3 regions of the Streptoverticillium reticulum genome follow, and region 1 is predicted to be linked to each of the others. Evidence: riboswitches for the same ligand, from Rfam matches in the RefSeq annotation. Region 1 holds a riboswitch; each other region holds the start of a gene.
The links. A riboswitch is a leader RNA that binds a small molecule or an ion and turns the genes downstream of it on or off. The one in region 1 is predicted to bind thiamine pyrophosphate.

Region 1 (9,473 bases):
GCGAAGACCGGCGCGGGTCTCCACGAGCGGCAGCTCAGTGATGCCCGGTACGAGTTCGTGGGCGTCGCGCAGCAGTTCGTAGACGCCGCCCGCGGTGACGGTGGTGTCCCAGCCGAGCTCCTCCGACGTCGCGCCGAGGACCAGTTCGCCGTTCTCGCGCGGCACCAGGTACACGTGCCCGCCGCGCACGACGGCCCGCACCGTGCGGGAGAGGAAGGGCGCGCAGGCGTCCGGCACCCGCAGCCGCAGGATCTGGCCCTTGACGGGCCGCACCGGTGGCAGGGCCTCCTCCGGCAGGCCCGCTAGCCGCCCGCTGCCGCTCCCCGCGGCCAGCACGGTCTGCCCGGCGGAGATCCGGGTGCCGTCGGCGAGTTCGGCCCCGGCCGCCCGGTCCCCGGCGAGCAGCGCACGGACGGCCTCGGCGCGGTGGAAGACCACCCCGGCGCGCTCACAGGCCGTCAGCAGCGCCCCGGCCAGTCGTCGCGGATCGGTCTGGTGGTCGCCGTCCACCCGCAGCCCGCCCTGCACCCCCGGCGCCAGCATGGGCTCCAGACGGCGGCACTCGCGCCCCGTCAGCCACTGCGAGTCCAGCCCGGACCGCTGCTGCAGGGCGTGCAGTTCGCGCAGGTGCGCCCGGTCGTCGGCGTCGAGCGCGACCGCGAGCGTGCCGCAGGCGCGGTAGCCGGTGTCCCGGCCGCTGGCCTCCTCCAGCTCGGCCGTGAAGGCCGGATAGCGGCGTGCGGAGGCCAGGTTGAGGGCGAGCAGTGCCTGCTCGCCGTAGTGCAGCTCGGTCACCGCGGCCAGCATCCCGGCCGCGACGAGGGTCGCGCCCGCGCCGCCGGGCGCGGGGTCGGCGACGGCCGTGCGCAGCCCGCGCTGGGCGGCCCGCCAGGCGGTGACCAGACCGATGAGACCGCCGCCTATGACGAGGACGTCGTACGTGGCCGTCGTCCCCGGGGGCGCGGTGGAGGACACGTGCATGGGCATCCAGCCCCTCCCTTCGCCGGCATGACCCGGATCAGGTTCGTACGGTCGGAGGCCGTCCAGCCTCCCTCTCAGCCCGGTCCGTCCGGGCTCCCGCGAGTGCTTTGCGAAGCCACCCTAGTACGCGCCGCCGACCGCTCGGAAGGGCGGCAGGGGGCTCGCGGGCGGCAGCTGCCGTGACGCTGTGTCAGAGGTCTCGTCACCGGATGCTCCGGCTGACACCGTCCGCCGCCCTACAGTGATCGGGTGAGCGAGCAGACGAAGACCGCAAGCGGCGGGCGCACCGTCGTCATCGTCGGCGCCGGCATGGCCGGGGTGCAGACCGCCGTCGCCCTGCGCGAGCAGGGCTGGGACGGGACGATCCGGCTGCTGGGCGCCGAGCCCCACGAACCCTACGACCGGCCGCCGCTGTCCAAGGCCGTCCTGCTCGGCAAGGCCGAGGGGTCGGCCTTCGCGGTGGACTTCGGCTCCCTGGCCATCGACCTGCGCCTCGGCGTCGAGGCCACCGGGCTGCGGGCGGACGAGCACCTGCTGGAGACCACCGGGGGGCCGCTGCCCTACGACGTCCTGGTGATTGCCACCGGCGCCGACCCCGTCTCCCTCCCCGGCAGCGCCGGCCTGCCCGACGTGCACGTGCTGCGCACCCTGGACGACGCGGAGCGGCTGCGCCCGGTGCTGGCCGGGCAGCACGACGTCGTCGCCGTCGGGGCCGGCTGGATCGGCGCGGAGTTCGCCACGGCGGCGCGCGAGGCGGGCTGCCGGGTCACCGTGGTGGAGGCCGCGGACCGGCCGCTGGCGGGTGCGATGCCCGCCGAGGTCGCCGCCCACATGACCGACTGGTACGCCCAGGCCGGCGCCCGGCTGCTCACCGGCACCGGCGTGGCCGCCGTGGAGCCGGGCGCCGTGGTGCTCGCCGACGGCACCCGGCTGCCGGCCGACGCCGTGGTCGTCGGCATCGGCGCCCGCCCGGCGACCGGCTGGCTGGCCGGCTCGGGCGTCGCGCTTGCGAAGGACGGCTCCGTCGCCACCGACGACCGGCTGCGCACCTCGCTGCCCGACGTCTACGCGGTCGGCGACTGCTCCTCCTTCCCCTCCGCCCGCTACGGGGAGCGGCTGCTGGTGCACCACTGGGACAACGCCCTCCAGGGGCCGCGGACCGTCGCGGAGAACATCGTCCACGGCCCGGACGAGGCGCCGGTCTACGACCCGGTGCCGTACTTCTGGTCGGAGCAGTTCGGCCGGTTCGTCCAGTACGCGGGGCACCACGCTGCCGCCGACGAGATGGTCTGGCGCGGCGACCCCGACGGGGCCGCCTGGACGGTGTGCTGGCTGCGCTCGGGCGTCCTGGTCGCCCTGCTCGCCGTGGGCCGCCCGCGCGACCTGGCGCAGGGGCGGCGGCTTATCGAGCAGGGCGCCGTCCTCGACCGGGAAAAGGCCGTCGACGCATCGGTGCCGCTGAAGACGGCGGTGCTTGCAGCGGCCACGGCGGAGTAACGCGCCCCGAGTGACGGGCCCCGTTAAGGGCGCGGGGAACTGCGCGATCAGCCACCGACGGCCTGCAGCCGACGCACCACCCGGGGCAGCAGGTCATCTGCGGGGCGCGTCGTGGCTGATCGCACACTTCCCCGCGCCCCTAACGGGGCGCCCGGCTTCCGGCTGTCGGTCCCGGATGGCAGGCTTGTCCCTGTGACCGAGATTGACGAAAAGATTGATGCTCTCGTCCCCGCGTGGCTCAACCTCCCCGACATCGCCGAACAGCTCGGCGTCGAGGTGACGCGCGTGCGGCAGCTGGTCAAGGAGGGCCAGCTGATCGCCGTGCGCCGTGGTGAGAACCGAGTGCTCATGGTGCCCGCCGCCTTCATCGGCGAGGACAAGGTGGTCAAGGGCCTCGCCGGGACCCTGACCCTGCTGCGGGACGACGGCTTCAGCGACGAGGAAATGCTGGAGTGGCTCTTCACCCCGGACGACACCCTGCCCGGCACCCCGGCGCAGGCTCTGCGCGAGAATCGCGGCACGGAGGTGAAGCGCCGCGCCCAGGCGCTCGCCGTCTGACCGACCTCACACACACCGTCCGGCGTACGGGCGCGGGCCGCATCGGCCCGCGCCCGTACGGCGCAAGACCCGGGGGAGACACCCGAATGCCCGTCACCGCGCGCGAGCGGCTCGCCGACGCCCGGCTGTACCTGTGCACGGACGCGCGCAGGCGCCAGGGCGACCTGCCCGAGTTCCTGGACGCCGTGCTGGCGGCCGGGGTGGACGTCGTCCAGCTGCGCGACAAGGGCATGGAGGCCGGCGAGGAGCTGGAGCACCTCGCGGTGTTCGCCGACGCCGCCCGCCGTCACGGCCGGCTCCTCGCGGTGAACGACCGCGCGGACGTCGCGCACGCCTCCCGCTCCGACGTGCTGCACCTGGGCCAGGGCGACCTGCCGGTGCCCGCGGCGCGGGCGATCCTCGGCGCGGACGTGCTCGTCGGCCGTTCCACCCACGCGGAGGCGGAGGTCGACGCCGCCGTCGCCGAGCCCGGCGTGGACTACTTCTGCACCGGCCCCTGCTGGCCGACCCCCACCAAGCCCGGCCGGTACGCCCCGGGCCTCTCCCTGGTGCGCTACGCGGCCTCGCTGGCGCCCGCCCGTCCCTGGTTCGCGATCGGCGGGATCGACGCGGGCAACCTGGACGAGGTGCTGGACGCGGGAGCCCGGCGGGTCGTCGTGGTACGCGCGATCACCGAGGCCGACGACCCGGGAGCCGCGACGGCGGAGCTCGCGCGGCGGATCCGGGACCGCGACGTGTGACCGAAGGTGTCCACGGTGTGGACACTCGGCGGATGCTTCGCGGGGCGAAGCGGGCATATCGCAAATAGGGGTTTGGGGACCGTGCCCCCGCTGGTTAACTTGCCGGTATGGCCCTTGGCACTGCTTCTACCAGGACGGACCACGCACGGACCGTCCGTGAACTGCTCGCCTCCGGTGAGCGGTCGTACTCGTTCGAGTTCGCGGCACCGAAGAGCGAGAAGGGTGAGCGGACGCTGTGGAACGCCATCCGGCGCATCGAAGCCGTCGCCCCCACCTTCGTCTCCGTGACCTACGGCGCCGGCGGCTCCTCCCGTGAGGGCACCGTCCGGGCCACCGAGCGGATCGCGACCGACACCACGCTCACCCCGGTCGCCCATCTGACGGCCGTCAACCACTCCGTCGCCGAACTGCGCAATGTCATCGGCCAGTACGCCGACGTCGGCATCCGCAACATGCTCGCGCTGCGCGGCGATCCGCCCGGCGACCCCATGGGCGAGTGGGTGCGCCACCCCGACGGCATCCGCTACGCGGCCGACCTGGTGCAGCTCATCAAGGAGTCCGGCGACTTCTGCGTGGGCGTCGCGGCGTTCCCCGAGATGCACCCCCGCTCCACGGACTGGGAAACCGATGTCCGGTACTTCGTGGACAAATGCCGTGCGGGCGCCGACTTCGCCATCACCCAGATGTTCTTCTATCCGGAGGACTATCTGCGCCTCCGCGACCGGGTCGCGGCCGCGGGCTGTGACACTCCGATCATCCCGGAGATCATGCCGGTCACAAATGTGCGGCAGATCGAACGATTTGCTCAGCTCAGCAACGCCGCGTTCCCCCCGGCCCTGGCGGAGCGGATCCTCGCGGTGCAGGACGATCCGGCCGCTGTACGCTCGATCGGTATCGAGTACGCGACGGAGTTGTGTGCCCGGTTGATGGCCGAGGAGATTCCCGGGCTGCATTTCATTACCCTGAATCACTCCACGGCCACGTTGGAAATCTACGAGAACCTGGGACTGCACCAGCGGTCCTGACGGCCGACCGGTGAACGGCGGCCGGTGAGAGGGGCGTTAATGGGCTGGACGGTCCTCTACATCGCGTTCGGCGTCGTCGCGCTGTGGCTGCTCGGCGAAGTGCTGCTGCAGTACAAGGCGCGGCTGCGCTGGCGGCTGCTCGCCTTCGCCGGGTTCCTCGGCGTGGTCGCCGGCGTGGTCATCCCGTCGGTGGCGGTCATCGTCGTCGGCGCCCTCGCCTTCGCCGTGGGACAGACGTACGTGACGCTCTCGTTCCGGCGCGGCTTCGACAAGGGATGGGCGGTCCGGCGGCGTTCGGCCCCCGCGAAGGGGAAGAAGGGCGGGCGCCGCAGGGGCAAGGGGGAACGTTCGGCTTCCTCTGCTCCGTCCCCTGCCCCTTCCCCCGAACCGGCTCCGGCCGCTCCCGCTCCCGCCGCCGCGTTCGCGGCACAGGAGACCCAGGCGTTCCCGGCGGCCGCCATGGACGACGCCGGCACGGCGGTGCTGATGCCCGACGTGCCGCTGCATGCGGCGCCGGATGCCGATGCGACGGCGGTGTACCCGGCGTACGGCGATCCGGGGCAGCCGCAACACCAGCAACAACAGCAACAGCCGTATGCCTACGGGCACGAGCACGGGCAGGAACAGCAGTACGCCGCGTACTCCGACCCGTACATCGGCAACCGGCAGCAGACATACGGGACTTACGAGTCGTACGAGACGCAGCAGGCGCCGGCGCCCTACGGGCAGCAGCAGTACGTGGCGGACGCCTACGCCCCGCAGCACTACGACACGGACACCCCGCCGGGCGGCGTGTGGGTGCCGCAGCAGCGCGACACGGAGACGCCTCCGGCGGGGGAGCAGGGGTACGGCGGGCAGCAGTACCGGTACTGATCCTTGGGGCTTTGCGCCCCGAAGGGGCGCGGGGAACTGCGCGACCAGCTACGACGCGCCCACAGTCGACGTCCCGGGGCTTCGCCCCGGACCCCGAGGTGGTGCGTCGGCTGCAGGTCGGCGGTGGTTGCTCGCGCAGTTCCCCGCGCCCCTTATGGGGCGCCGGGCCTCACTGCGACCCGCGCCAGTCCGCCCCCTCGACGACCAGGCCCGCCACCATCGCGCCCGACATCCCGGCATGGGCCAGCCCGCCCCCCGGGTGGGCAAACCCGCCGGCCAGGTAGAGCCCCGGCACGGACGTCGTGTTGGCCGGTCGCAGGAACCGCCCGTCCCGGCCCGCCAGGACGGGCGCCGGTGCTCCGCCGCCCGCCGCGCCGGTCGCCGCCTCCACGTCCGCAGGGGTGCGCACCACGCGCCACGACTCGCGCTCCCGCAGCCCCGGCACGGCCGCCTCCGCGGCCCGCACCATGCGGTCCGCGAAATCGGCCGCCGTCCGCTCGTCCGACCAGTCCACACGGCCGCCGTGCGGTGCCACCGTCGCCGTGAGCGTCACGGCCTCGTGTTCCCCGTCCGGCCGCGTCGCCGGATCGTCGGGCCGCAGCACGGTGACCGTCGGGCGGTACCCCGCCACGGGGCCCGTACCGAACACCGCCTCCAACTCCGCTGCCCGGTCGCTCCCGTGCACCACCGTGCGGTGCACCGTGCCCTCCGGCCGCGCCCCGCCGAGCGCCAGGAAGACGCCGAACCGCCCGGGCGGTACGGGAGCGGACTCCGTCGGCGGCATCCCTTCCAGCCGCCCCGGGGCGACCCCGGACACCACCATGTCCGCCTCGACGACACTGCCGTCGGCCAGCCGCACCCCGGCCGCACGCCCGTCCTTCTCCACCAGCGCGACGACCTCCGCGCCGAAGAAGAACTCCACCCGGCGCGCCACGCACCGCGCGTGGAGCGCCGCGGCGAGCCCGTGCATGCCGCCGCTCACGTACCAGCTGCCGAAGGTCTGCTCCATGTACGGCAGCACCGCCGCGCTCGCCGGGGCGCTGCGCGGATCGAGGCCGTGGGCCAGGGCATGGCTCTCCAGGAGCGCGGCCAGCCGCGGGTCCTGCAACTCCCGCTCGGCCACGGCCGCCAGCGTGAGCGGCCCGCTCCGGCGCCGCCACCACCCCCGCCGGGGCGGCGCCGGATACGGATCCCGGCCCAGGGCCGGGACGCGCTCCGCGTGCAGCGGCTCCTCCAGCAGGGGGCGCCGCGTGGCGTCCCAGACCTCGCGCGCCCGGTTGACCAGATCGCTCCAGCGTTCGCCCGCGCCGGGGCCGACCGCCCCGTCCAGCGCCTGGACGACGCCGGCCCGCGAGGCGTTGGGCAGCGAGACGTCCGTGCCGTCGGCGAAGAGGTGCCGGCTCGCCGGGTCCACCTGGGACATGGCGACGCACTGTTCCAGCGGCTCCTTGCCCGTCTTGACGAACAAGTCCCGGTAGACGGCGGGCAGATGCAGCAGCCCGGGGCCGGTGTCGAAGACGAACCCGTCCCGCTCGAACCGTCCCACCGCGCCGCCGGGGGTCTCCGCGCGCTCGTACACCGCCACCCGGTGGCCCGCGACGGCCAGCCGGGCAGCGGCTGCCATCGCGCCCATCCCGGCGCCGATCACCGCAATCCGTGCCATGGGAGCGACCCTATCCGCCCATACTGACAAGCCGGTTCAGGGCGGTTACGAGCCCGTCCGCTCGCCCTGCCACGCCGCGCCCACGTGTACCGGGGGCAGCCCCCGCAGCCGCTTCTCGTCCCGCCGCTCGCGCCTGCGCTGCAGGAAGCGGCGCACCCGCTTCCACAGGACGACGATCAGCGCGAGGCCCAGCGCCAGCAGCGTGCCCGCGATGCAGGCCGCGACGACCGGGTGGAACAGGGCGAAGACCACGAGCCCGGCGACCGCCAGGTCCTCCAGCAGGCTCACCACGATGTTGCTGGCGGGCTCCGGAGAGGCGTTGACGGCCATCCTGGTGCCCGCCTTGACCAGATGGCTCAGCAGCGCTGCCGAGCCGCCCACCGCTCCGGCGGCCAGGTGCGTCAGCGAGCCGTCCTGGCCCGCCAGCAGCGCTCCGACCACCGCACCGGCGATCGGCCGGATCACGGTGTGCACGGCGTCCCACACCGTGTCCACGTAGGGGATCTTGTCGGCGACGGCCTCGCAGAGGAACAGCACGCCTGCCGCGATCAGCACGTCGGGCCGTTGCAGGACATGCGGTACCTGATCGCCGGCACCGGTGGAGCCGAGAAGGCCGAGCAGCAGGACAACGGCATAGGCGTTGATCCCGCTCGCCCAGCCGCTGGTGAAAACCAAAGGGAGCACTGACACGCGCCGCATCGTAGCCCCGGCCGGGGCGGATGCTCACCTCTGAGTACCCGTACTCAGACGCCGGGATGAGTACCCGTGCGGATGGGACGGGGCTCGCCCGGGCGGCAGAGTGGGAGCAGCGGACGGGACGCGGCCGCCGGCACCGCCGACACGGGGTGGCGGAACGGCGGGGCGGACCGGACGCGTCCGGGGGGCACGGGGGCTCCCCATGGGGGGCTCGGGGGGAACACGGGGGAGCGCCGCTGCCGGCGCGGACCGAGGTGGACGGTCCGTACCGGCAGCGGCGGCCGCCGCAGCCCCCTCCTGCTACGGCTTCGGGCTGTCGCCCCCGACGCGGCCCTGCAGCAGCCGCGACAGCGCCGAGTGCACCTCGTCGATCGACCGCTCCGGCTGGAACGACTGCCAGTCCAGCGCCGCCACGAGCACCATCCCGAACAGCGCGGACGCCGTCAGCGGAACGTCGATCTCCTCGCTCAGCTCGCCCGTGGAGATCGCCTTCCGCAGCACGGTCTCGATGACCGCGATGGCCTGCTGCCGCACCTGCATCAGTGTCGACTGCCACGCCCGGTTGGTGCGCCACAGCTCGGCCACGTACAGCTGGGTGAGCGCCGGATAGGCGGAGATGAACTCCAGACCCGCCCGGATCATCGCGTCCAGCGCGTCGACGTTGCTGCCGCCGCGGGCGGCCGTCCCGTCGGCGGCCTGCTGCAGGGAGTCCGTCAGCAGCTCGATGCCGTGCCGCAGCAACTCCTCGAAGAGCACGGTCTTGCTCGCGAAGTTGTAGTAGACCGTGCCCTTGGCCACTCCGGCCCGTTCGGCGATCTCGTCCACCGTCGTCGAGGAGAACCCCTGCTCGGCGATCAGGGTGACCGCCGCCTCGAAGAGCTTCCGCCGGGTGTTCATGCGGCGCGTACTGCTGCTGTCCATGACCGTGATTCTCCCTGTACGGACGGTGTCCTCGCTCACAGACTGAGCTCCGGGTGCAGCCGGTCCAGCGACCAGACCTGCTTGCCGCGCGCCGCCCAGGCGGTCAGCGCGAGCGCGCCCACGGTGAACGCGGCCAGCACGCCGCACGCCTGCCAGACGGGACCGAGCCCGCCGCCGGTGATGAGGCGGCGCAGCCCCTCGATGACGTAACTCATCGGCAGGTAGGGGTGGATGGCGTTGAAGAAGCCCGGACTGGTCTGCACGGGATACGTGCCGCCCGCGGACGTCAGCTGGAGCATCAGCAGTGCCAGGACGAGGATGCGTCCGGCCGGTCCGAAGCGTGCGTTGAGCCACTGCACGATGGAGGCGAAGCAGGCGGTGACCAGGACGAGGAATCCGACGGTCCCTGCGGCGCGCTCCATCTGCAGGCCCAGTGCCCAGTGCAGCACGGACAGCAGGGCGCCCACCTGCAGCACCCCGATCGCCACGACCGGCAGCCAGCCCGCCAGCGCGATCCGC
Region 2 (9,473 bases), 3.6 Mb from region 1:
GCGGCTGAGGCCGCGGACGCGGCCGCACTCTCCAGGCTGCCCGTCAGCGGCAGCAGCCGCGACGGCGGGCGCCGCAGCATCCACGGCGGCAGCAGGCTCAGCGGGTCGAGATAGACGTCCCCGCGCAGCAGGCCCCAGTGCAGGCAGCCCGCCGCGCAGTGCCCGAAGTCCGCGTCCAGCACCGCCACCACCTGGCCCGCCGCCACGTGGTCGCCCTCGTGCACCGTCGCCCGCACCGGTTCGTACGTCGTCCGCAGGGGCGGGCTGCCGGTCCCGTCCAGCTCCACCGACAGCACCCCGCGGCCCGCGACCGTGCCCGTGAAGGACACCCTGCCCGGCGCGGCCGCCCGCACCGGGGCTCCCGCACGGGCGCCGAGATCCACCCCGCGGTGCCCGGCCGCCCAGCGCACCGGGGGCGGCTCCCAGCCCCGCACCACCAGCGGCCGGCCGCCCCGGGCTCCGGCCACGGGCCAGGCCCGGTCCGCGCTGCGGCCGGCCGGAGCCGCCGGCAGCAGCGCCGCACCGGCGGGCGGGGCGCAGACACAGAGCGCCACCGCCAGACAGAGGAGGCAGAGAAGACGGAGAGGACCGGGAGCGTGCCGTCGCACGTGGTTCCATCGCATGTGCCCACGGTGACGGAGCGCGGCGGATTGCGGGGATCATGACCGGGTTCTGTGGACTACTCGCGGGTTGTGCACAACGCCGTCACCCGGGCCTTCTCCGGTCCCGTACACTTCTCATGGCGATCCGGGTCACCGGGTCGACTTCGCACGCCCCGCCACCGGTCTCCCGGTGGACGTGTCCCTCGGTCCGACGATCTCCTGTGCCTGCACGGAGTGTCACGGCTGGCGCGTCGGGGCGTCAGGAGCGGCGGCCGGCCGGCCGCCGTGGAAACCGAGTATCTCAAGGAGCGCGGCCATGGCCGTCGTCACGATGCGGGAGCTGCTGGAGAGCGGCGTCCACTTCGGTCACCAGACCCGTCGTTGGAACCCGAAGATGAAGCGTTTCATCTTCACGGAGCGCAACGGCATCTACATCATCGACCTGCTCCAGTCGCTGTCGTACATCGACCGCGCCTACGAGTTCGTCAAGGAGACCGTCGCGCACGGCGGCTCCATCATGTTCGTCGGCACGAAGAAGCAGGCCCAGGAGGCCATCGCCGAGCAGGCGACCCGCGTCGGCATGCCCTACGTGAACCAGCGCTGGCTGGGCGGCATGCTCACCAACTTCTCGACCGTCTACAAGCGCCTGCAGCGCCTGAAGGAGCTCGAGCTCATCGACTTCGAGGACGTGGCCGCCTCCGGCCTCACCAAGAAGGAGCTCCTGGTCCTCTCCCGCGAGAAGGCCAAGCTGGAGAAGACCCTCGGCGGCATCCGCGAGATGCAGAAGGTGCCGAGCGCCGTCTGGGTCGTCGACACCAAGAAGGAGCACATCGCCGTCGGTGAGGCGCGCAAGCTCCGCATCCCGGTCGTCGCCATCCTCGACACCAACTGCGACCCTGACGAGGTCGACTACAAGATCCCGGGCAACGACGACGCCATCCGCTCCGTCACCCTGCTCACCCGCGTGATCGCCGACGCCGTCGCCGAGGGCCTCATCGCCCGCTCCGGTGTCGCCACCGAGGGCAAGGGCGAGAAGGCTGCCGCCGAGCCGCTGGCCGAGTGGGAGCGCGACCTGCTCGAGGGCGAGAAGAAGGCCGACGAGCCCGCCGCCGAGGCCGCTGCCGAGGCCCCCGCCGAGGCCGAGAAGCCGGCCGCGGACGCCGAGCAGGCCTGACCCTCCGCACCGCACCGTGGGGGCCCTGTGCCCCCGCGGTGTCCCGGTGGATCCACGGCCGGATCCCGTCCGTTGGACGGGGCCCGGTCGTTGTGGTGACCTCAAGACGGACCAGCCCATGCCCGGTGCCCATGGCCCGGGACCAGGCGTAGTGCACGAGAAGGATTCAAGGATGGCGAACTTCACCGCCGCTGACGTCAAGAAGCTCCGCGAGCTCACCGGCGCCGGCATGATGGACTGCAAGAAGGCGCTCGACGAGGCCGAGGGCAACCTCGAGAAGGCCGTCGAGATCGTCCGCGTCAAGGGCCTGAAGGGCGTGGCCAAGCGCGAGAGCCGCACCACCGAGAACGGTGCGGTCGTCTCGAGCATCGCCGCCGACAACACCTCCGGCGTCATCGTCGAGCTCAAGTGCGAGACCGACTTCGTCGCCAAGGGCGAGAAGTTCGTGGCCGTCGCCGAGGCCCTGGCCGCCCACGTCGCCAAGACCGCTCCGGCCGACGTCGAGGCCCTGATGGCCTCCGAGATCGAGGCCGGCAAGACCGTCCAGGCGTTCGTGGACGAGGCCAACGCCACCCTCGGCGAGAAGATCGTCGTGGACCGCTTCGCCGCCTTCGGCGACGGTTACGTCTCCGCGTACATGCACCGCACCGCCGCGGACCTGCCCCCGCAGGTCGGCGTGCTGGTCGAGCTGGACAAGGAGAACGCCGAGGTCGCCAAGGACGTCGCGCAGCACATCGCCGCCTTTGCGCCGAAGTTCCTCTCCCGCGACGCCATCCCGGCCGACGTCGTCGAGAACGAGCGTCGCGTCGCCGAGGCCACCGCTCGCGAGGAGGGCAAGCCCGAGGCCGCCCTGCCGAAGATCGTCGAGGGTCGCGTCACCGGCTTCTTCAAGGAGCAGGTCCTGCTGGACCAGCCCTTCGCCAAGGACAACAAGAAGACCGTCCAGAAGATCCTGGACGAGGCCGGTGTCACGCTGAAGCGCTTCGCGCGCATCCGCGTCGGCGCCTGAGCCGCCCGGCAGGACAGCGAACGACCTGCGACCCGCTAGGGTCGTATGCAGCCGACCGTCCACCAGTCGGCCGCTGATGTGACGAGGAGGCCATTGCCGCAGAGGGATTCGAAGAGAACCCGTCCGGCAATGGCCTTCTTCGTATGTGCACGAGGAGATTTCCAATGAATCAGGGTGCGGACGCCACGCAGGCCGCCGAGAACAGCGCCATCAAGGGCACTCGCCGGTTCCTGCTGAAACTGTCAGGTGAGGCCTTCTCCGGCGGCGGCGGGCTCGGCGTCGACCCCGATGTCGTGCACGCCATCGCCCGTGAGATCGCGGCCGTGGTCCGCGAGGGCTACGAGATCGCCGTCGTCATCGGCGGCGGCAACTTCTTCCGCGGCGCCGAGCTCCAGCAGCGCGGCATGGACCGGGCCCGCTCGGACTACATGGGCATGCTCGGCACCGTGATGAACTCCCTCGCCCTCCAGGACTTCCTGGTCAAGGAAGGCGTCGAGACGCGGGTGCAGACCGGCATCACCATGGGCCAGGTCGCCGAGCCGTTCATCCCGCTGCGCGCCGTGCGCCACCTGGAGAAGGGCCGCGTCGTGATCTTCGGCGCGGGCATGGGCATGCCCTACTTCTCCACGGACACCACCGCCGCCCAGCGCGCCCTGGAGATCCACGCCGAGGCGATCCTCATGGGCAAGAACGGCGTCGACGGCATCTACGACGCCGACCCGAAGAAGAACCCCGACGCGGTCAAGTTCGACGCGCTGGAGTACGGCGAGGTGCTCGCCCGCGGCCTCAAGGTCGCCGACGCCACGGCCATCAGCCTGTGCATGGACAACAAGCTGCCGATCCTCGTCTTCGAGCTGCTCGCCGAGGGCAACATCGCCCGTGCGGTCAAGGGTGAGAAGATCGGCACGCTCGTGAGCGACCAGGGCTCGCGGGACTGAGAGCCCGCACGGCCGCCCGTACCGCCCGCCGACGGCCTCGGCGGGCCCGGGGCGGCAACTCCGTGCCGCGGGAAGACCCTCGGCACGGGGATGGACAACTGCCTGCCGGTCGGACACCGTGCAGGAGAAGACGCGCGCAGGGGCGAGGCTCTGCTTACTGATAACACCAGGAGCAAGTGGTGATCGAAGAGATCCTCCTCGAGGCCGAGGAGAAGATGGAGAAGGCCGTTGTGGTCGCCAAGGAGGACTTCGCGGCGATCCGCACCGGGCGTGCGCACCCCGCGATGTTCAACAAGATCGTGGCCGACTACTACGGCGCACTGACGCCCATCAACCAGCTGGCGTCGTTCTCGGTGCCCGAGCCGCGCATGGCCGTCGTCACGCCGTTCGACAAGAGCGCGCTGCGCAACATCGAGCAGGCCATCCGCGACTCGGACCTGGGCGTCAACCCGAGCAACGACGGCAACATCATCCGTGTGAACTTCCCCGAGCTCACCGAGGAGCGCCGCCGCGAGTTCATCAAGGTCGCCAAGGGCAAGGGCGAGGACGCGAAGGTCTCGATCCGCTCCATCCGCCGCAAGGCCAAGGACGCCCTGGACAAGCTCGTCAAGGACAAGGAGTCCGGCGAGGACGAGGTGCGCCGCGCCGAGAAGGAGCTCGACGACACCACCGCGAAGTACGTCGCGCAGGTGGACGAGCTGCTCAAGCACAAGGAATCCGAGCTCCTCGAGGTCTGATGAACGACGCATCCTGGGGAGCTCCGCCGCACATGGGACACCGGTGGTCCCCCGACGGGGGTCCCTCCGGCCCGGCGGGTCCTCTGCACGAGGCGGGCGCGGCGGCGCAGACTCGCCCCATGCCCATCGTGCCCGACGCAGGCGGAGACCAGGACGACCGTGAGCAGGGTGCCGCTCATGTCGGCGGCCCCCTGTTCCGCGATGAACAGGAGCCCGACATCCTGCCTCAGGAGCCCGCCGCCCCCCAGGCGGCGCAGGCGGGGAAGAAGAGCGCGGGCCGTGACCTGCGGGCCGCGATAGGGGTCGGGGTCGGCCTCGGCGCGGTCATCCTCGCCTCCCTGTTCGTCTACAAGCCCGTCTTCCTCGGCGTGATCGTGCTCGCCGTGGTGGTCGGGCTGTGGGAGCTGACCTCCCGGCTCGCGGAGCGGAAGGGCATCAAGGCCCCCCTGGTGCCGCTGGCGATCGGCGGCGCGGCGATGGTGGTCGCGGGCTACGTCAACGGTGCCGAGGGCGCGTGGGTGGCCATGGCCTTCACGGCGCTCGCGGTGCTCGTCTGGCGGATGACGGAGCCGCCGGACGACTACCTCAAGGACGTCACCGCCGGCCTCTTCGCGGCCTTCTACGTGCCGTTCCTGGCGACCTTCGTGGCGCTGATGCTGGCCGCGGGGGACGGCGCCTGGCGGGTGCTGACCTTCCTGATCCTGACGGTGGTCAGCGACACCGGTGCCTATGCGGTGGGCTGGCGGTTCGGCAAGCACAAGCTGGCGCCGCGCATCAGCCCCGGCAAGACCCGCGAGGGCCTGGCCGGTGCGGTGGCGTTCGCGATGGTGGCGGGCGCGCTGTGCATGCAGTTCCTGATCGACGACGGCGTCTGGTGGCAGGGCCTGCTGCTGGGCCTCGCGGTCGCGGTCAGCGCCACCCTGGGCGACCTGGGCGAGTCCATGATCAAGCGGGACCTGGGCATCAAGGACATGGGCGCCCTGCTCCCCGGCCACGGCGGGATCATGGACCGGCTGGACTCCCTGCTGCCGACCGCTCCGGTGGTCTGGCTGCTGATGGTGGTCTTCGTCGGCTCCTGAACTGCACTTTTGCTATACGGGGCCCGCAGTCCGACGGACGGCGGGCCCCGTTCCGTACGTCTGCGACACTGGAAGAACCATGCCTAAGCCCGGAGAACTCACTTTCGTCGCCCCCCGCGGAGCCAAGAAGCCCCCGCGGCACCTTGCCGACCTCAGCCCTGCAGAGCGCCGTGAGGCGGTCGCCGCGATCGGCGAGAAGCCGTTCCGCGCGAAGCAGCTGTCCCAGCACTACTTCGCCCGGTACGCGCACGACCCGGAGGCATGGACCGACATCCCCGCCGCCGCCCGCGAGAAGCTCGCGAGCGAGCTGCTGCCGGAGCTCATGAGCGTCGTGCGGCACATCTCCTGCGACAACGACACCACCCGCAAGACCCTCTGGCGGCTGCACGACGGCAAGCTCGTCGAGTCGGTGCTGATGCGCTACCCCGACCGCGTCACCATGTGCATCAGCTCCCAGGCGGGCTGCGGCATGAACTGCCCGTTCTGCGCCACCGGCCAGGCCGGTCTGGAGCGCAACCTGTCGACCGCCGAGATCGTGCACCAGATCGTGGACGGCATGCGCGCGCTGCGCGACGGCGAGGTGCCCGGCGGTCCGGCGCGGCTGTCCAACATCGTCTTCATGGGCATGGGCGAGCCGCTCGCCAACTACAACCGCGTGGTCGGCGCCATCCGCCGGCTCACCGACCCCGAGCCGGACGGCCTCGGGCTGTCCCAGCGCGGCATCACCGTCTCCACGGTCGGCCTGGTGCCCGCGATGCACCGGTTCGCGGACGAGGGCTTCAAGTGCCGCCTCGCGGTCTCGCTGCACGCGCCCGACGACGAGCTGCGCGACACCCTGGTGCCGGTCAACACCCGCTGGAAGGTCCGCGAGGTCCTGGACGCCGCCTGGGAGTACGCGGAGAAGTCCGGCCGCCGGATCTCCATCGAGTACGCCCTGATCCGGGACATCAACGACCAGGCCTGGCGCGGCGACCTCCTGGGCCGGCTGCTCAAGAACAAGCGGGTGCACGTCAACCTGATCCCCCTCAACCCCACCCCGGGGTCGAAGTGGACGGCCTCCCGCCCCGAGGACGAGCGGGCCTTCGTCGCGGCGATCGCCTCGCACGGCGTGCCGGTGACCGTCCGGGACACCCGCGGCCAGGAGATCGACGGGGCCTGCGGCCAGCTCGCCGCCACCGAGCGCTGAGCCCGGCTGATACTGTCCGTCTGCATCATTCGCACAAATGAACATCCGACAGGGGAGCGCACACAGCGCTGAGAGTGCGGCACGGCCCGCAGACCCTCGGACCTGATCCGGTTAGTACCGGCGTAGGGAGTCAGCTCGACCATGAACACCACCTTCCGGCGTGCCCTCGGGGCCGCCCTCGTCGGCGTGCTCGGCCTGCCCGCACTCGCCGCGTGCGGCGGCTCCGGCAGCTCGAAGAGCTCCGAGTCGTCGGGCGGCAAGGGCGACAGGACCGTCACGCTCGTCTCGCACGACTCCTTCGCGGCCTCGGACTCCGTGCTCAAGGAGTTCACGCAGCAGACCGGCTACACCGTCAAGGTGATCAAGAGCGGAGACGCCGGGCAGGCCGTCAACCAGGCCATCCTCTCCAAGAGCCACCCGCAGGGCGACGTCTTCTTCGGCGTCGACAACACGCTGCTCTCGCGCGCGCTCGACAACGGGCTGTTCACTTCCTACGAAGCCAAGGGCCTGAGCCGGGTGCCTCAGGATCTTCAACTCGACGCCGCGCAGCACCGCGTCACGCCCATCGACACCGGCGACATCTGCGTCAACTACGACCGGGCCTACTTCGCCGACCACAAGCTGGCCCCGCCGCAGACCCTCGACGACCTGATCAAGCCGGAGTACAAGAACCTCCTGGTCACCGAGAACTCCGCCACCTCCTCCCCGGGCCTCGCCTTCCAGCTCGCCACCATCGCCAAGTTCGGCGACGAAGGCTGGCAGAACTACTGGAATGCTCTGAAGGACAACAACGTCGAGGTCGTCGACGGCTGGGAGCAGGCCTACAACAGCCGCTTCTCCGGCTCCGCCGCCGGCAAGAAGGCCAAGGGCGACAAGCCGCTCGTCGTCTCCTACGCCTCCAGCCCGCCGGCCGAGGTGCTCGACATGAAGCCGCAGCCGGACCCCAAGGACGCCCCGACCGGCGTCGCGACCGGCACGTGCTTCCGGCAGACCGAGTTCGCCGGACTGCTCAAGGGCGCCAAGAACACCGAAGGCGGCAAGGCCCTGATCGACTTCCTGCTGGGCAAGACGTTCCAGGAGGACATGCCGCTCCAGATGTTCGTCAAGCCGGCGAACCAGGACGCCAAGCTGCCCGAGGTGTTCACCAAGTACGGTGCGCAGATCGACAGTTCGGCCACCGTCGACCCGCAGAAGATCGCCAAGAACCGTGACCAGTGGGTCAAGGCATGGTCCTCGCTCGTCCTGAAGTAGATCGTCCTGAAGCAACGGACCGTCCCGAAGTGACCGCGCGGGGCGCCGACAAGGCGTCCCGTGCGACCCTCCGGCAGACGGTTGTGCGGCTCGGTCTGATGGCCCTGCCGCTCGTTTTCTTCGGGGTCTTCTTCGCCTTCCCCGTCGCCTCGATCGTTTCCCGGGGGCTGAAGAGCGACGGGCAGTGGCAGTTCGGCCGGATCGGCGAGGTGCTCTCCGACCCGGAGACCGTCCACGTCCTGTGGTTCACCACATGGCAGGCCGCCGCCTCCACGGCCCTCACCCTCGCGCTCGCTCTCCCCGGCGCGTACGTCTTCGCACGCTTCGACTTCCCCGGCAAGCAGGTGCTGCGGGCCGTGGTCACCGTCCCGTTCGTGCTGCCGACGGTCGTCGTCGGCTCGGCCTTCCTGGCGCTGCTGGGCCACGGCGGACTGCTGGACGAGTGGTGGGGCATCCGCCTGGACACCACGGTCTGGGCGATCCTGATCGCCCACGTCTTCTTCAACTACGCCGTGGTCGTACGGACCGTCGGTGGCCTGTGGGCCCAGCTCGACCCCCGCCAGGAGGAGGCCGCCCGCGTGCTCGGCGCAGGCCGCCTGGCCGCCTGGCGGCGCGTGACGCTGCCCGCACTCGCACCCGCCGTCGCGGCGGCGGCGCTCATGGTCTTCCTGTTCACCTTCACCTCCTTCGGCGTCGTCCAGATCCTCGGCGGACCGCGCTACGCCACGCTCGAGGTGGAGATCTACCAGCAGACGGCACAGCTGCTGGACCTGCCCACGGCCGCGGTGCTCACCCTGCTGCAGTTCCTGGCCGTGGCCCTGCTGTTCGCGGTGCACGCCAGGACCGTGCGCCGGCGCGAGGCCACCCTCAGGCTGGTGAGCGCGGCACGGACCGCGCGCCGCCCGCAGGGGGCGGGCCAGTGGGCCCTGCTGGCCGCCGTCCTCGCCACGGTCGTCCTCCTGGTGCTCGTACCGCTCGCCGTCCTCGTCCTGCGCTCCTTCGACGGGCCCGACGGCTACGGGATCGCCTTCTACCGCGCCCTCGCCTCGGCGGGCGACAACGGCGGCACGTTCGTCGTCGCCCCGCTGGAGGCCATCGGCAACTCCATGGCCTACGGGCTGGCCGCCACCGGCATCGCCGTCGTCGTGGGCGGGCTCGCCGCCGCAGCGCTCGCCCGGCGGGAGGGCAGGCTCGTCCGCGGCTTCGACGCCCTGCTGATGCTGCCGTTGGGCACCTCGGCCGTCACCGTCGGATTCGGCTTCCTCATCAGCCTCGACGAACCCCCGCTGGACCTGCGGACCTCCTGGATCCTGGTGCCGCTGGCCCAGGCGCTGGTGGGCGTGCCCTTCGTCGTGCGGACCATGCTGCCGGTCCTGCGTGCGGTCGACCACCGGCTGCGCGAGGCCGCCGCCGTGCTGGGCGCCTCGCCGCTGCGGGCGTGGCGCGAGGTCGACCTGCCCCTCGTGGGGCGGGCGCTGGCGGTCGCGGCGGGCTTCG
Region 3 (9,473 bases), 1.9 Mb from region 1:
GACGCGTGAAGACGCGTGGAGCGGGAAGCAGAGGACGTCATGGCCGAGAAGGGGATATTCGCAGGACTGCCCTGGTGGGTGACGTGGGTCGCCGTGCCGGTCCTGGTGCTCGTGGTGTTCGGCAGCCTGATCATGAGCGTGCTCGGCTTTGTCGTCAGCCTGCTCTTCAAGGCGCTGCTGCTCGTCGCCCTCGTCGGCGGCCTCATCTTCGTCGTCAAGAAGTTCACGTCGTCCTCGTCGTCCAAGGGCGATTGGTAGAGGGCGGTAACCCGGGCGAGGGACATCGCCCGGGAATACCGGCCTGTCTGAAATACCCCATTCTGATTAGCGTTCGGTGCCTTGTGACCGTCTCCACGGCTCCAACCCGTGTGCGGACGACAGCAGTACGCCCCTGCCCCGGCCCCCGGCCACCTGCCCCGACGTTCTCGCCTTCCGCCCCCGTGACCGGCCTGTTCACCGCCCTGTGAGCGCCGGTCACTTTGGCCGGTTCTCTGCTGTTCCGTGCCGCCGAATCCCGCGGAACGACTCCGCCCCGTAGTCGAGTCGCTACGCTCCAGAGTCGGAGAGCTCGTAAGCTCCCTCTCGGTCTCTATCGGTAACTGAAAAATCACTCCTTGTGATCCACGGGACGTTGTTGTCAGACTATGGCGTCATTAGAGGGCCATGAGGATCCAATCCCGGCCAAACCGACGAAGACGGGGCATTGGGCGATGCGCGACACAGTTCAGGCAGAAGTGATCATGACTTTCCTCGTCTCCGAGGAGCTGTCCTTCCGGATCCCGGTGGAGCTGGACTACGACAGCAGTGATCCGTACGCGGTGAAGTTCACCTTCCACCTCCCCGGCGACGCCCCCGTGACCTGGGCCTTCGCCCGGGAGTTGCTGCTCGACGGGCTGAGCCAGCCCTCCGGCGAGGGCGACGTGCACATCGCCCCCGCCTCCGCCCAGCACCTGTCGGACGTCTTCATCCGGCTGCAAGTGGGCGGAGAGGGAGCCCTGTTCCGGGCGGGGGCGGCGCCGCTGGTGGCCTTCCTCGACCGCACCGACCGCATTGCACCGCTGGGCGAGGAGCGCTCCGTCGCGGACTTCGACCACGAGCTCGCCGCGGCGCTCGACAGCATCCTCGCCGGCAACCCGGAAGGGCAGAACGCCGGTTAGCGGCCCCCGGGCCGCCGCCGCACCGCAGCCGTGCCCGGCGCCCGCGACGGCCCCTCCGGCCGCCGTGGCGGCCCCTTCCCGACGGACTCCCCGGCCGTCCCCGGCCGACTCCGGCCGCTTATCCGGCCGTCCCCGCCACAGCCCCCTCCGCCGTCTCCGCGGAGGACTCCTCCCCGGCACCTTCTCCAGCAGCCCCGGCGGATCCGGCGGCGCCGGTCCCTTCCGGTGCACCGGACGTGTCCGGACCGTTCCCCACGGGCCCGTCGAGCGGCACCGGCTCGCTGCGCGGCCCCGCGCTCCGGCCGTCCCCGCCGACGCCCGCACCCGGGGTGTGCACACCGTCCGCGCCCGGCTCCCGGCCCGGGCCGTTGCCCACGGACGCCAGCAGCTGGCGGGCCAGCCCCAGGCCCGTACCGCCCATCGTCAGCGCCTTGGCGAACATCTCGGACATCCCGTCCGCCCCGTTGAGCAGGACCATGTGGTCCACGTTCCCGAAGGCCTGGGCGCCGGCCTGGACGATCTCCGGCCAGTTCTCGGCCAGTTGCTGGGCGACGACCGCCTCCTGGTTCTGCGCCAGCGCCTCGGCCCGGGCCTTGATCGCCTCGGCCTCGGCCAGACCGTGCGCCTTGGCCGCCTCGGCCGTCGCCAGCCCCTTGGCCTGCGTCGCGGCGGCCTCGGCCTCACCCGTCGCACGGGTGGCCGCGGCGGCGGCCTCGCCGCGCGTCCTGGTGGCCTCCGCCTCGGCCGCGGCGGCCGCCTTCACCCGGGTCGCCTCGGCCGCGGCCGCCAGCTCCGTCTCCCGGGCCCTGGCCTCCGCGGCGGAGATGCGGGCGTCGCGCTCCGCCTCCGCCAGCGTCCGCTTCTCGTACGCGGCGGCGTCCGCGGGCTTGCGCACGTCCGCCTGGAGCTGCTGCTCGCGCTGCTTGGCCGCGAGCTCCGCGACCCGGGTCTCCTGGACCACGACCTCCTGCCGCGCCGCGGCCTCGGACAGCGGGCCCGCCTGCCGGGCCTTGGCGGCCGCGCTGTCCCGCTCGGCCTGGTACCCCGCCTGCAGGATCTCGCTGTCGCGCGTGGCCTCCGACATCCGCGCGGCGGCCTGCTGTTCGGCCTCGGTGGCCAGCCGGTCCGCCTCGGCCTGGGCGATGCGCGCATCGCGCTGGACGGCGGCCGCGTGCGGCGCGGCCAGGTTCTTGATGTAGCCCGTGGGGTCCTGGATCTCGTGGATCTGCAGGGAGTCGATGATCAGGCCCAGCTTCTCCATCTCCGTGCCCGAGGCGGCCCGGGTCTCGCCCGTCAGCCGCTCGCGGTCGCGGATCATGTCCTCCACGGTCAACCCGCCGACGATGGACCGCAGATGGCCCGCGAACACGTTGTGCACGCGCTCGCTCATGTGCTTCTGCTGGTCGAGGAAGCGGCGGGCGGCGTTGGCTATGGACACGAAGTCGTCGCCGACCTTGAAGATCACCACGCCGTGCACCTTGAGCGGGATGCCCTGCCGCGTCACGCAATCCACGTGGAGATCGGCCTCGTTGAGATCGAGGGACAGCTTGCGCACCGCCTGTACCCCGGGCAGGACGAGTGTCCCCCGCCCGGTGACGATCCGGAAGCCCAGACCTTCCTCCAGGCCCTCCACGCGGTGCTTGGACCCGGAGATGATGAGTGCCTCGTTGGGCTCGGCAACGCGCCACATGAGCTTGAACAGCCCTACGAGGACGGCTATGGCGACGAGGACGACCCCCGCCACGACGCCGATGAGCATGCGTCATTCCCCCTTTTGCGGCCCCGGCGGGGCCCTGTGATCATGCAGTCTGCTCCCGGATGTGCCCCCTGGCGAAGACGCCGACACCTCACCCATCCGTTCCGGCCAGGGAGATGCGTGTCGACACGGCCGCCCGTCAGGAATACGCCCGTGCGACGTACACCGTGCGCGGCGGCTGGTACTCCACGATCAGCACCATCGTCCCCCGCTCGATGCGCTCGTCCGGCTCCGCCGGATACGCCAGGAAGGCCTCGGCACCGCCCCGCACGTGCACCATCACCTCGCCGACCAGGCCCGGGCCGACCGCCCCCGTCACTCTGCCCAACTCCCCGACCACCGACGCCCCCCCGCTTTCCGGCCCGCCCCCGCGGGCCCGTCACTTCGCGCGGCGCCGCCTGCCGCCGCTCTTCGCGGTCCTGGAGCCCCCCTTGGACCCCCTCTTGGAACCCTTGCTCGTATTGTGCCGGTCGGCACTGACAACGAGCGCGGCCAGGAAGGTCGTCACCGGCACCGAGGCCACCAGACCGATGCTGCCCACGAGCGTGCGGACGATCTCCTCCGCGACGATCTCGCTCGTCGCGACCCTCCCCACCCCGCTGTCCGCGATCGAGAACAGCAGCAGCAACGGCAGCGACGCCCCCGCGTACGCCATGACCAGCGTGTTGACCACCGACGCGATGTGGTCCCGGCCGATGCGCATGGCCGACGCGTACAGCTTCCGCCAATTCGCCTTGGGATCAGCCTCCTTCAGCTCCCACACGGCCGACGTCTGGGTCACCGTGACGTCGTCGAGCACGCCCAGCGAGCCGATGATGATCCCGGCGAGCAGCAGGCCCTGGATCTCGATGTGCGGATACAGGCCGTGCACCAGGCCCGTCGTGTCGTCCGTGTTGCCCGTCAGATGCGCCCAGCCGATGAAGCCGGCGCCCAGCAGACCGATGAGCAGCAGGGAGGTGAGCGTGCCCAGAACGGCCACGGACGTACGGGCGTTGAGGCCGTGGCACATGTAGAGCGCGATCAGCATGATCGCGCTGCCGCCTATCACCGCGACCAGCAGCGGATCCGAACCCTGGAGGATCGCGGGGAGGATGAACATCGTCAGCACGCCGAAGCTGATCACCAGCGCCACCAGGGCGAAGACGCCGCGCAGCCGGCCGATCGCCACGACCGCCACGGCGAACACCGCGGCCAGCAGCACCATCGGGACGTTGCGGTCCACGTCCGTCACCGAATACCGCAGGTTCTCGGGGGCCTTGGGCGCGTAGGCCAGCACCACGCCCTCGCCGACCGTGTAGCGGCGGGAGGCGCTGGGCTGCACGATCTCGGTGAACGTCACGCCCTTGTCGGGGCCCGAGCCGACCTCGATCGTCGCCTGTTCGCACGGCCCGGTGACGGGCGCGCCGCCCTGCGGTGACTGCTGTTGCTGCTGCGGCTGCGCGCCGACCTTGGCACAGTCCACCTCCTCGATCTTCACCACCCGTCCCGACTCGGTCTGCTGGTCGAGTCCCAGCCCGCTGTGCTGGTGCGGCGGCGCGCTGCCCGGCCAGAGGATCACCATTCCGGCCACCACGGCGGCGGCGAACGGGACGAGGACGGCCGCGATCACCTTGCGCAGGTGGGCGGAGACGGGCTTGGCCGGACCATGGCTGTGCGCATGGCCGTGGGCGTGGGGGGCATGGTGGTGCGTACGCTCGGTGGGGGTCACCGCCCGATCATCGCAAGCCCCCCTGGCCCTGCGGCCCGGGGAGGCGCTAGCGTGGTGGCACCTTTGCAATCGCGGGAGCTCGGAGCACCGGGCTGAGAGGGCGCTGATCGCCGTACGGGAATCGATGTCCGTACGGAAACCGCTGCGCCGACCGCCGAACCTGTTACCGGGTAATGCCGGCGTAGGGAGTTCTGGTCACATGACCTCGCAGGATGCTGCACGCACGTCCGAAAACGGCCGGGAGCTCGGCTGGCACAAGGACCACGTGACCGGCTCGCGACCGGACCTCAGGGTCCCGGTGCGGCGGGTGCATCTCACCAACGGGCAGGACGTCACCCTGTACGACACCTCCGGCCCGTACACCGATCCGTCGGTCACGACGGACGTCCGGCGCGGCCTGACGCCGCTGCGCGAGAACTGGATCATCGGCCGCGGTGACACCGAGGAGTACGCCGGGCGCCCGGTGCGCCCGGAGGACGACGGCATCAAGCACACCTCGCCCCGCGGCGGCCTGCGCAACCTCGACGCGGTCTTCCCGGGCCGTCCGCGCCAGCCCCGCCGGGGCCGGGGCGGCCAGGCGGTGACGCAGCTCGCGTACGCCCGACGCGGCGAGATCACCGAGGAGATGGAGTACGTAGCCCTCCGGGAGGGCGTCTCCCCGGAGACCGTCCGCGAGGAGATCGCGGCCGGCCGGGCCGTCCTCCCGGCGAACGTCAACCACCCCGAGATCGAGCCGATGATCATCGGCAAGAAGTTCCTGGTGAAGGTCAACGCCAACATCGGCAACTCGGCCGTCACCTCCTCCATCGAGGAGGAGGTGGAGAAGATGACCTGGGCGACCCGCTGGGGCGCCGACACCGTCATGGACCTCTCCACCGGCCGCAACATCCACACCACCCGCGAGTGGGTGCTGCGCAACTCCCCCGTGCCGATCGGCACCGTGCCGCTGTACCAGGCCCTGGAGAAGGTCGACGGCAAGGCCGAGGAACTCACCTGGGAGATTTACAAGGACACGGTCGTCGAGCAGGCCGAGCAGGGCGTCGACTACATGACCGTCCACGCGGGCGTGCTGCTGCGGTACGTCCCGCTGACGGCCCGCCGCAAGACCGGCATCGTCTCGCGCGGCGGCTCGATCATGGCCGCGTGGTGCCTCGCGCACCACAAGGAGTCGTTCCTCTACGAGAACTTCGAGGAACTCTGCGAGATCCTCGCGTCCTACGACGTGACCTACTCGCTGGGCGACGGCCTGCGTCCGGGTTCGATCGCCGACGCCAACGACGAGGCGCAGTTCGCCGAGCTCAGGACTCTCGGCGAGCTCAACACGATCGCCAAGCGGCACAACGTCCAGACGATGATCGAGGGCCCGGGCCACGTCCCGATGCACAAGATCAAGGAGAACATCGACCTCCAGCAGGAGATCTGCGAGGAGGCCCCCTTCTACACGCTCGGCCCCCTGACGACCGACGTCGCGCCCGGGTACGACCACATCACCTCGGGCATCGGCGCCGCGATGATCGCCTGGTGGGGCACGGCCATGCTCTGCTACGTCACGCCCAAGGAGCACCTGGGCCTGCCGGACCGGGACGACGTCAAGACCGGCGTCATCACGTACAAGATCGCCGCCCATGCGGCCGATCTCGCCAAGGGCCACCCGGGCGCGCAGGCGTGGGACGACGCACTGTCGGACGCGCGCTTCGAGTTCCGCTGGGAGGACCAGTTCAACCTGGCCCTCGACCCCGACACGGCACGCGCCTTCCACGACGAGACGCTGCCGGCGGAGCCCGCCAAGACGGCGCACTTCTGCTCGATGTGCGGGCCGAAGTTCTGCAGCATGAAGATTTCGCAGGACATCCGGCGGGCACACGGCGACGACCTCGCCGTCGACCCCGAGGCCGGAATGGCCCAGAAATCGCGGGAGTTCGCAGAGGCCGGCAACCGGGTGTACCTGCCGATCGCGGAATAGACCGGACCAGGGCCGGACCAGGGCCGGAACGGATCCGGTGCGGAGGAGAGCAAGCGGAACGTCCGGACGGGTGTGCGGGGTAGAGGCCTTGACGGCCGGGCCCCTTTCCCCGGGACACCTGTGCCGCGTCGCTTCGCGGCGATACGATTTTTCGCGGAGCTCTTCCGCTTGTTCACTCCGGCCGGTGATCCGGCCCCCCGAAATCGGGGCTGGTGAAATCCGGGCTGGTGAAGCGGGGGCGCGTGGGGGCGGTGTGATCCTCGTCGGGGCTGGTGAAGCCGGGGCGGGAGTAGCCGAGATGGGGGGTCCGGCCGTGGCCGTTGCGGGCCGAGGGGACGGACGGCGAACGGGTCGCCGGCGCCGAGGCGTTGGCCTGGGCCTCTCTCAGGAACGGCCTGATGCCCCGCTCCAACAGTGCCTCGCGCCATGCCTTCCGGGCCCGGTCGGCCGCTTCGTACAGCTCGCTCCGGCGGCCGTCGTCCTCCGGGGGCGCCCCGTTGCGCAGGGCAGTGAGCAGGATGCCCGCCGTCGCGACGAGCACGCCGACGGCGGTGAGGCCGCCGAACCACCAGCCGATCGTGATCATCGAGTCCGCGACCGGGACGTCCGAGCCGACCGTGCGCATCACGTAGCCGATCGCCAGGAACAGGATCGCGGCGGTCCCCGCGAGCACCGGAGCCAGCACGGCCAGCACCGCTATGGCTCCTGCGCCGGGGTCCTCCTCGGGAGGCCCGGCGGGCGGCGCATCCCCGCCCGCGGCGGCACCGGCGGCGACGGGCTGCGGCCGGCCGGACGGGGCCCGCTCGCGCAGCGCCCGGCGCGCTTCTATGAGGTCCTCGTATTCCGCCATGGCGCAGGCGGAGATGGCGGTCATGGCGCCGACGGCCATCGTGCGCAGCTGTTCGGCGGTGAGCCGCCGCCCTGTCGCGGCGGCCAGGGCATTGAGTTCCGGGTCATGGTCCGCGGTACGCAGTGCCTGGTCGAGGATCCGCTCGAATTCCGGGCGGTCCTCGGCAAGCAGGTGCGGAACGCTGTTCATGTGCATCCCCCGATGCTCCGTAGGGCCTGATAGCCGGCCTGTTGCCGGCAGTGGGCGGAAACGGAGGAGAGCCTGCTACGGATAAGCCGATGGTAGAGCCGCACCGGCGCGGGGTGACAGCGGGTTTCCCGAATTACCCCGCGGCGGTGGAACTCTCATGTGCCCGTGGACGCCGCCGCCGAACCCTCAGCCGGCCAGCGGAAGTTGCACCACCAGCAGCTTTCCGGCCATCGTGACCCCGCCGTCCATGGCGAGCGCCAGTCCGTCCGCGTACAGATGCGGACCCTCGATGAGCGGCGCGCCGTCCTGCTCGTCCGGGTCCTCCCCGCCGACCTCGCCCAGCAGATAGGGGATCGGGCTGTGGCCGTGCACGATGCGGCGGCCGCCGTAGGTCTGCAGCAGCTCCCGCACGGCCGACGGGCCCGCCTCGTCGTCGCGGAAGGCGAACCGCTTGGTGAACTTGCGGAACAGGTCCCAGCACTCGTCCGGGTCGTTGCGCTGCAGCGCCTCGGTGACGGCGTCGTTGACGGCCTCGATGGAGTCGCCGAAGTCGAGGTACGCGGTGGTGTCGGAGTGGACGAGCAGGTGCCCGTCCTCCTCGGCGATCGCGTCGAGGCGGGCCATCCACTGCAGGTGGTGGTCCTCCAGGCGCTCCATGTCGGTGCGCTGGCCGCCGTTGAGCAGCCAGGCCGCCTGGAAGGAGGCCGTTCCCGCACCCGAGTTGACGGGCGTGTCGGCGAACCGCTTGGCGCCGATGAGCAGCAGCTCGTGGTTGCCCATGAGGGCCTTGCAGTAGCCGCCGGCCGCCGCCGCCTCCGCGGAGAGCCGCATGACCAGGTCGATCACGCCGACGCCGTCCGGGCCGCGGTCGGTGAAGTCGCCCAGGAACCACAGCCGGGTGTTGCCCGCCGACCAGTGGCCCTGCTCGTCGATGAGCCCCTGTGCGTACAGCGCGTCGTGCAGCTCGTCCAGGTAGCCGTGGACGTCGCCGACGACGTACAGCGGGCCCGGGCCGGTGGGCACGGGCTGCTGGGGGAGCTGCTGCGGGGCGGTGAGGGGCGTCAGCTCGACGGTCGGCACGTCCTGCGGCGGCACGGTGCCGGGGGCCGGGCTGCGGACGATGACCGGGAGGTCGCGGGCGGTCGGGGTGTAGCCCTCGGGGTAGTCGGGGTACTCGGCCGCGTGCGGGGGGAAGCCCTCGTGCGCGGCGTAGTGGGGGTGGACCGGTACCTCGGCCGGCTCCCCGGCGTGGTCGTACCCGGGCATGGGCGGGGGAGCGGCGTACCCGGGGAAAGGCGGCATCGCCGCCGTGGTCCGTGCCGCAGGTCCCTGACCGGCCCCCTGAGTCATCGACCCCTCCACCATCGCGCCGCCTGCACCCTTGTGGACCTTGCCTGGTCGACGGCGGTCCGCGGTGTCGTGCGCCCATCATAGGAATGACCGTCGCGGCTTGTGACGCACCAGGGGCTGTGAATCGGGGAGCTCCACCGGGATCGCCGGGATTTTCTCCCCAAATGCTCCGTTAAATGAGCCGTTCGCGCCGGTCCGCAGGGGGTGGGGACGGCTGTGTCGTGCCGGATGGGGCGATGCCCCGTGGGCCGGACGCGGGATGCCCGCGGTTGACGCGGGCCGGGCGGGTCGGTGCAGGTCACACGGGTGACGCCGGGGTGTCGGCCGGTGTGCCGGGGCCGGTCAGGTCGTGGCCGGGCCGCGCGGGGCGCTGACGGTGGTGCGCGGCGGGCGCCGCTCGGAGGACGTACGCACGATCAGCTCGGTGGGTATGACCTGTTCCACCGGCCGTCCCGTGTCGAGCCCCTCGATGGCGTCGATCAGCAGCTGGACGACGGCGG

Region 2: linked by a shared signal. The riboswitch ahead of ACMATS_RS11385 (thiamine ABC transporter substrate binding subunit) and the one ahead of thiO (glycine oxidase ThiO) in region 1 are both predicted to bind thiamine pyrophosphate.
Region 3: linked by a shared signal. The riboswitch ahead of thiC (phosphomethylpyrimidine synthase ThiC) and the one ahead of thiO (glycine oxidase ThiO) in region 1 are both predicted to bind thiamine pyrophosphate.

The regions. Positions count from the first base shown of each region.
Region 1 covers NZ_CP179755.1:6,125,984-6,135,456, forward strand. Annotated here, with positions in the region: gene thiO (glycine oxidase ThiO) at 1-987, opposite strand, end outside; TPP riboswitch at 979-1,091, opposite strand; gene ACMATS_RS28235 (NAD(P)/FAD-dependent oxidoreductase) at 1,231-2,478, shown strand; gene ACMATS_RS28240 (Rv2175c family DNA-binding protein) at 2,671-3,036, shown strand; gene thiE (thiamine phosphate synthase) at 3,123-3,776, shown strand; gene metF (methylenetetrahydrofolate reductase [NAD(P)H]) at 3,884-4,801, shown strand; gene ACMATS_RS28255 (hypothetical protein) at 4,841-5,674, shown strand; gene ACMATS_RS28260 (phytoene desaturase family protein) at 5,844-7,337, opposite strand; gene ACMATS_RS28265 (DUF4126 domain-containing protein) at 7,383-8,027, opposite strand; gene ACMATS_RS28270 (TetR/AcrR family transcriptional regulator) at 8,334-8,954, opposite strand; gene ACMATS_RS28275 (YhgE/Pip family protein) at 8,990-9,473, opposite strand, start outside.
Region 2 covers NZ_CP179755.1:2,568,093-2,577,565, reverse strand. Annotated here, with positions in the region: gene ACMATS_RS11425 (TetR/AcrR family transcriptional regulator) at 1-8, shown strand, start outside; partial or broken gene ACMATS_RS11420 (peptidoglycan DD-metalloendopeptidase family protein) at 162-623, opposite strand; gene rpsB (30S ribosomal protein S2) at 919-1,776, shown strand; gene tsf (translation elongation factor Ts) at 1,949-2,785, shown strand; gene pyrH (UMP kinase) at 2,950-3,723, shown strand; gene frr (ribosome recycling factor) at 3,903-4,460, shown strand; gene ACMATS_RS11395 (phosphatidate cytidylyltransferase) at 4,460-5,539, shown strand; gene rlmN (23S rRNA (adenine(2503)-C(2))-methyltransferase RlmN) at 5,619-6,725, shown strand; TPP riboswitch at 6,766-6,871, shown strand; gene ACMATS_RS11385 (thiamine ABC transporter substrate binding subunit) at 6,867-7,976, shown strand; gene ACMATS_RS11380 (ABC transporter permease) at 8,075-9,473, shown strand, end outside.
Region 3 covers NZ_CP179755.1:4,212,633-4,222,105, reverse strand. Annotated here, with positions in the region: gene ACMATS_RS19135 (DUF5326 family protein) at 40-258, shown strand; gene ACMATS_RS19130 (SsgA family sporulation/cell division regulator) at 711-1,157, shown strand; gene ACMATS_RS19125 (flotillin family protein) at 1,276-2,916, opposite strand; gene ACMATS_RS19120 (hypothetical protein) at 3,053-3,253, opposite strand; gene ACMATS_RS19115 (YibE/F family protein) at 3,293-4,621, opposite strand; TPP riboswitch at 4,683-4,826, shown strand; gene thiC (phosphomethylpyrimidine synthase ThiC) at 4,821-6,584, shown strand; gene ACMATS_RS19105 (hypothetical protein) at 6,757-7,629, opposite strand; gene ACMATS_RS19100 (metallophosphoesterase) at 7,810-8,988, opposite strand; gene ACMATS_RS19095 (LacI family DNA-binding transcriptional regulator) at 9,316-9,473, opposite strand, start outside.